2 regions of the Sporosarcina thermotolerans genome follow, and region 1 is predicted to be linked to the other one. Evidence: a T-box and tRNA genes for the amino acid it is inferred to sense, from the RefSeq annotation. Region 1 holds a T-box; the other holds one or more tRNA genes.

Evidence for each region. A T-box is a leader RNA that pairs with one kind of tRNA and senses whether it is charged. The one in region 1 lies ahead of serS (serine--tRNA ligase), so its partner is inferred to be a tRNA-Ser.
Region 2: it has a tRNA-Ser gene. The T-box ahead of serS (serine--tRNA ligase) is inferred to sense a tRNA for this amino acid. The anticodon was not compared.

Annotation. Positions count from the first base shown of each region.
Region 1 is NZ_JBHSRM010000022.1:11,462-14,839, reverse strand. Features, by position in the region: gene pdxR (MocR-like pyridoxine biosynthesis transcription factor PdxR) at 1-655, opposite strand, end outside; gene ACFPZG_RS16735 (hypothetical protein) at 964-1,179, shown strand; T-box leader at 1,308-1,519, shown strand; gene serS (serine--tRNA ligase) at 1,589-2,863, shown strand; gene tadA (tRNA adenosine(34) deaminase TadA) at 2,883-3,378, opposite strand, start outside.
Region 2 is NZ_JBHSRM010000013.1:692,929-696,306, reverse strand. Features, by position in the region: tRNA gene ACFPZG_RS11480 (tRNA-Thr) at 1-21, shown strand, start outside; tRNA gene ACFPZG_RS11475 (tRNA-Lys) at 28-103, shown strand; tRNA gene ACFPZG_RS11470 (tRNA-Leu) at 134-215, shown strand; tRNA gene ACFPZG_RS11465 (tRNA-Gly) at 224-298, shown strand; tRNA gene ACFPZG_RS11460 (tRNA-Leu) at 308-396, shown strand; tRNA gene ACFPZG_RS11455 (tRNA-Arg) at 413-489, shown strand; tRNA gene ACFPZG_RS11450 (tRNA-Pro) at 500-576, shown strand; tRNA gene ACFPZG_RS11445 (tRNA-Ala) at 584-659, shown strand; tRNA gene ACFPZG_RS11440 (tRNA-Met) at 681-754, shown strand; tRNA gene ACFPZG_RS11435 (tRNA-Ile) at 762-838, shown strand; tRNA gene ACFPZG_RS11430 (tRNA-Ser) at 855-947, shown strand; tRNA gene ACFPZG_RS11425 (tRNA-Met) at 1,147-1,221, shown strand; tRNA gene ACFPZG_RS11420 (tRNA-Asp) at 1,225-1,300, shown strand; tRNA gene ACFPZG_RS11415 (tRNA-Phe) at 1,351-1,426, shown strand; tRNA gene ACFPZG_RS11410 (tRNA-Gly) at 1,432-1,505, shown strand; tRNA gene ACFPZG_RS11405 (tRNA-Ile) at 1,508-1,584, shown strand; tRNA gene ACFPZG_RS11400 (tRNA-Asn) at 1,588-1,662, shown strand; tRNA gene ACFPZG_RS11395 (tRNA-Ser) at 1,672-1,762, shown strand; tRNA gene ACFPZG_RS11390 (tRNA-Glu) at 1,772-1,843, shown strand; gene ACFPZG_RS11385 (TraR/DksA C4-type zinc finger protein) at 1,889-2,629, opposite strand; gene ACFPZG_RS11380 (1,4-dihydroxy-2-naphthoate polyprenyltransferase) at 2,888-3,378, opposite strand, start outside.

The sequences.
Region 1 (3,378 bases):
TAGGAATTGCCTCACGGTTATTATGGAAAAACACGTGATGGGTGAGCGGATAACCAGGGTCCTCAATGGCATATTTTGCTTCAGGTCCAAGGAGCCTAATAAGTAGTGGCATAAGTTGTTCGGTACCGGATCCTACGATGATCTGGTCCGCGGTACAATCAACCCCTCGAGAGTGATACAAATACTTCGCGATTTCCTGACGAAGCTCGGGGTCACCATGTGGGTGCCCCAATAATAATAGATGTCTCGAAGATTCGTCGATTACATCCTTTGCATACTTACGCCATTGTTTGAAAGGAAAAAACTCCGTATCAATTTTTCCGGGGGAGAAGTCAATCTCCAATTCTTTCGGCATTTTTTGTGAATTAACATTTATCGCTCCAATAGGTTGAACATACGCCAACTCACCGATTTCCTGCACGAAATAGCCTTTTCGCGGTTTCGATGTGATAAAACCTTCAGCTGCAAGTTGTCCGTAGGCTAATTCAATTGTTGTTTGACTGATATCGAGGAAGTCACCAAGTTTCCGTTTTGATGGAAGTTTTTCACCAACTGCAAGCTTCCCATCGGTAATGTCATCACGGATTTGCTGGTAGATTTGCTCGTATAAGGGGGTTTCAATATCTTTATTTAGTTCAATTAAGAGCATTTCCATTAGATACACCTCACACTGACCATGTTAATTAGGTAGAATATAAGTATCTTGATAAGGTCATTTTCAAGTATACGTTAGAAAATGGAGAGGGGAAAGGATTTTTTTGAATCTTTATTCTTCGACAAACGTATTAAAAGGAAAGTGAAAGGTCGAAAGAAGCGGGAGCGGGGCGTTATGCGTGTATCGAAGGATTTATGAGGTTTTCCAATGATTTATGCGTATCTACATTGATTTATAAGCTTTTCTGAAGGTTTATGCGTGAGTGCTGACTTTTATGCGTTTTTGGAATAAAATTGGAGGTGGTTCAGATGGCTGAGGCAATCCTTTTTTTCATTTTATTTGTTCCTCTTAGTGTATTGACGTTTTTTGCTCCAGAGGAAACGATGCTCCGATCTCGTTGGCAGTATGATCAAGAGCCTGAATTTTCACGTGAGGCAATCTTAATTATAAAAATACTCTCTGCCGTTGTTGTCATATTGTCAACATTGAATCTTATTATTAATATAATCAATGCATTCCGGTGAAGATAGTTAACCGATTTTGTTCCACATGAAACAGTATATTTCATCGCAATTGCGGATATGTTGACTAATATAGTCCCTTGACCCTTGCCAAAATAAGTACTATGTAGTAAAGTGATGTTAATTTCAAATAAAAGACGATGATGGGAAGCAGTAGCAAGCACGTTTTTCAAAGAGAGCCGGCGGGTGGTGCGAGCCGGTAAAGACACTTGTGAATCCGTCCCTGAGTAGTTGGGTTGAACGTCAAGTAAGCCTAACCGGACATTGAACCGTTATTTCAAAGAGTGGATCAGCATTTTGCTGGTCAATTTGGGTGGCAACGCGGGTAGTTCTCGTCCCTTGTATAGGGGATAGAGGGCTTTTTTTGTGTTCAAAAATCATCGTCAACTACTATTTAGAGGAGGAATCGGCTATGTTAGACATTAAATTACTACGTGCGAATTTCAATGAAGTGAAAGAAAAGCTTGCGAAACGTGGTGAAGATCTGTCGGAGTTGGATAGATTTGTCGGTCTCGATGAAAAACGGAGAGAATTGATTGCAAAGGTAGAGGTTCTTAAAGCGGAACGTAATGAAGTGTCTCAAAAAGTTGCGGAAATGAAGCGTAATAAAGAGAACGCGGATGACGTAATTGCTCGTATGCGTGAAGTTGGGGACGAAATTAAAGCACTTGACGAGCAACTTCATCAAGTCGAAGAAGACCTAAACTATGTCATTATGCGTGTTCCGAACATCCCGCATGAATCAGTTCCAGTAGGCGACAGCGAAGATGACAACGTTGAAGTTCGCACATGGGGAGAGAAGCCTGAATTCGCTTTTGAACCGAAACCGCATTGGGAAATTGGAACGGATTTGAAATTGCTTGACTTCGAACGTGCTGCGAAAGTGACAGGTAGTCGTTTCGTATTCTATCGTGGCCTTGGAGCAAGACTCGAACGTGCATTGATCAGCTTCATGCTTGATTTGCATTCAGAGGAGCATGGCTATGAAGAGATGCTGCCGCCTTATTTGGTGAATCGTACAAGCTTGACAGGTACTGGACAGTTGCCGAAATTCGAAGAGGATGCGTTCCTTGTTCAGGAAGAGGATTATTTCCTAATCCCGACGTCTGAAGTACCTGTGACGAACTTTTATCGTGATGAAATCCTCGATGGCGCTCAATTGCCGGCGGCGTTCACTGCATACAGCACGAACTTCCGCTCAGAAGCTGGTTCTGCTGGCCGTGATACACGCGGTTTGATTCGCCAGCATCAGTTCAACAAAGTGGAACTCGTTCGCTTTGTTAAGCCGGAGGAATCATATGATGAGTTGGAAAAACTGACAGGTCATGCAGAGAAAGTGTTGCAGTTGCTTGGCTTGCCATATCGTGTCTTGAAGATGTGCACAGCCGACCTCGGGTTCACAGCTGCGAAGAAATATGATCTTGAAGTGTGGATCCCGACGCAGGACACGTACCGTGAAATTTCTTCTTGCTCTAACTTTGAAGATTTCCAAGCAAGACGTGCGGGAATCCGTTTCCGCCGCGAATCAGGTGCGAAACCGGAATTCGTTCATACATTGAACGGAAGCGGCCTTGCAGTCGGTCGTACAGTGGCAGCGATCCTTGAAAACTTCCAACAGGAAGATGGATCTGTCATCATTCCTGAAGTATTGCGTCCATATATGGGTGGAAAAGAAGTCATTCGATAAAAAAACAGCGATGCGGGAGTCAATTCATATCCCGCATCGCCTTTTTTTGTTCTTTTTTCTTTTCACGTAACGACCTGAAAAAGCTTGATAGCATATCTCCGCATTCATCCGCCATCACACCTTCCGCCACTTCACATTCATGATTGAAACGCGAATCATTTAGCAAGTGATAAAGCGAGTCTACGCAGCCGCCCTTCGGATCACGTGCTCCATACACGACACGCGGAATTCTTGATTGTAAAATAGCACCGGCACACATCGGACATGGTTCGAGTGTTACGTATAACGTCGTCTCTTCCAGTCGCCAACTACCAACTTCTTTGCATGCGTCTTGGATGGCTGAAAGTTCGGCATGTGTGACAGCATTCTGCGTAGTTTCCCGTAGATTATGGGCACGTGCAATGACTTCTCCATCTTTTACAATGACTGCACCAATTGGTACTTCGCCAATCGCCCCGGCTTTTTTTGCCTCTTCTATTGCTATCTGCATGAAATTGCGGTCCATTTCAAGTACA
Region 2 (3,378 bases), on a different contig from region 1:
CAAGTCCTTTCGCCGGCACCACTTTTAGAGCCATTAGCTCAGTTGGTAGAGCATCTGACTTTTAATCAGAGGGTCGCAGGTTCGAATCCTGCATGGCTCACCATTTTCTTGACTAAGGTCTCGAAATGAATACGCGGGTGTGGTGGAACTGGCAGACACGCTAGACTTAGGATCTAGTGCCGTAAGGCGTGGGGGTTCGACTCCCTTCACCCGCACTTTCAATGCGGAAGTAGTTCAGTGGTAGAATACGACCTTGCCAAGGTCGGGGTCGCGGGTTCGAATCCCGTCTTCCGCTCCACTTTCTTAAGCCGGGGTGGCGGAACTGGCAGACGCACAGGACTTAAAATCCTGCGGTAGGTGACTACCGTACCGGTTCGATTCCGGTTCTCGGCACCAATTTTCTTATAAAGATGCGCCCGTAGCTCAATTGGATAGAGCGTCTGACTACGGATCAGAAGGTTGTGGATTCGACTTCTGCCGGGCGCGCCATTTTAAATCACGGGAAGTAGCTCAGCTTGGTAGAGCACTTGGTTTGGGACCAAGGGGTCGCAGGTTCGAATCCTGTCTTCCCGACCACTTCTTTGGGGCCTTAGCTCAGCTGGGAGAGCGCCTGCCTTGCACGCAGGAGGTCAGCGGTTCGATCCCGCTAGGCTCCACCATATAATTAAAATAGTTTTCCTGGCGGCGTAGCTCAGCTGGCTAGAGCGTACGGTTCATACCCGTAAGGTCGGGGGTTCGATCCCCTCTGCCGCCATCCTAAAGGACCTTTAGCTCAGTTGGTTAGAGCAGACGGCTCATAACCGTCCGGTCGCAGGTTCGAGTCCTGCAAGGTCCACCACTATTTGTATACACACGGAGGAATACCCAAGCCTGGCTGAAGGGATCGGTCTTGAAAACCGACAGGGGTGTTAAAGCCCGCGGGGGTTCGAATCCCTCTTCCTCCGCCATTATTTTTAAACAGACATAGTGGCTGGAAACAAAATAGTAAGCGTAGGATATAAAAATCTTACGAATAACATTATCGCGGGGTGGAGCAAGTCGCATCACGCAGAATGCGATTTGTATAATTTCCTAAAAGGAAATTATAGTTAAGTCCTAAAGCAAGACAGTAAGCGTAGGATAAAAAAATCTTACAACTAACATTATCGCGGGGTGGAGCAGTGGTAGCTCGTCGGGCTCATAACCCGAAGGTCACAGGTTCAAATCCTGTCCCCGCAACCAAATGGTCCCGTGGTGTAGCGGTTAACATGCCTGCCTGTCACGCAGGAGATCGCCGGTTCGATCCCGGTCGGGACCGCCATTTCTTTTAAGATACATAGTAACCGAGAAAAATAGTTATGATGTATGATTGGCTCAGTAGCTCAGTCGGTAGAGCAAAGGACTGAAAATCCTTGTGTCGGCGGTTCGATTCCGTCCTGAGCCACCATTCTTGCGGGTGTAGTTTAGTGGTAAAACCTCAGCCTTCCAAGCTGATGATGAGGGTTCGATTCCCTTCACCCGCTCCATGGGGCCTATAGCTCAGCTGGTTAGAGCGCACGCCTGATAAGCGTGAGGTCGGTGGTTCGAGTCCACTTAGGCCCACCATTTTCCGCAGTAGCTCAGTGGTAGAGCAATCGGCTGTTAACCGATCGGTCGTAGGTTCGAGTCCTACCTGCGGAGCCAATTTTATACGGGGAAGTACTCAAGAGGCTCAAGAGGCGCCCCTGCTAAGGGCGTAGGTCGCGAAAGCGGTGCGAGGGTTCGAATCCCTCCTTCTCCGCCATATTTATATGGCCCCTTGGTCAAGCGGTTAAGACACCGCCCTTTCACGGCGGTAACACGGGTTCGAATCCCGTAGGGGTCATTTCATAAAGACAGCCACATCCATTTTAAAGGATGTGGCTGTCTTTTATTTATCTTCTGTATAACTGTCTTTTAGATGATATGGAATATCGCCAATAGGGGATTCAATCCCTTCGTCATCTAGTCTCTCTTCGTATTCTTCGGATAACTCAGACCTGACGTACCCGCGTGCCTCCCCAGTAATATCCGTGCTAACAAAATCCTCCAATTCTTCAGCAGAACCATCAGAGATTTCATCATAGTATAATGTATTATAATTATCACGGTCTCCAGTGAAATCGGATGGTGTTTCAGAAGTACCGGATTTCGCTATTTCTTGAAAGCTGTCTTCACCGTCTCTATGGAGTCCTTCTCTACGATCACGATCAGCAAATGAATTAGGATTTGCCATGATTAATATATCCTTTTCCGATGGTCTATCATTTGGTATATCTTGGTCAGGGCTATGTTCGATGCAGTAGGTTGTATAAGGCAATGCTTCGAGCCGTTCGAAAGGTATTTCACGGTTGCATAATTCACAATAACCATATGTTCCGTCTGAAAGGGCTTGTAATGCATTTTCTGCTTTGTTGAATTCATCGCCTGCATGTACATTCAATGCCATGTCTTTTTGGCGTTCAAAGAGTTCTGTTCCCAGGTCGCCAGGATGATTGTCGTATGATGACAATTCGCCTACAGCATCTCTTTCTGAATTTCTGATATCGGTCTCTTTTTCCGTTTTAGCATATTGTGTTTTCATTTCCATCAATTCTTGTTTAATTATGTTTTTTTGTTGATCGGATAACATATTCAGCACATCCTTTTTTGTATTATCGATAGTATGGACTTTGTGGACGTTTCTCATAGCAATTAAAGTGTTTCCTTTATCAATTCCCTTGAGATAGGATAAGCTAAACCTTGAGTTTTATTATTTAATCGCTCGTTCTTTTCAAAAAGCGCTCGTTTATTCCCACAAGCTCTCATTCTTTCCCTCACCAATACTCAACTAAAACACCCCCGCCAATAAAAAAACAGGCGAGGGTAAAATTCCCCCGCCTGTTAGAGATTAATCAAAAAGAATGCCGACTAAAATTCCAATTCCTAAAAGTAATCCAAAAAGAGTATTTGTTATCGCTGTGTTCTTCATTGCAGGCATGACCTGTAGTGGAACAGTAAATGATCTGAACGTAGATATAGCATTAATGGGTTTCTTAACACTAAGTAATACAAGCAACGCCCATGGTGTTAGGTGACCGAGTAAAATAAGTGCAATGACCCAAATGTAAGAAATGACGAAAAATAATGTAAGTATGGTGATGGCATTGTTTCTTCCGACTAAGATAGCCAACGTTTTTCTTCCGCCTTCTTTATCGCCTTCAAGGTCACGGATATTATTGGACATCATAATTGCAGCGACAAGAAGCATGCTTGGTATAGAAATAAGTACAGCATCTGTCGTAACAGTACCTGTCTGAATATAAAAGGCAATCAGGATCAGAAGCATACCCATGACTACACCTGAAACAAGCTCTCCAAAAGGTGTGTAAGCGATTGGAA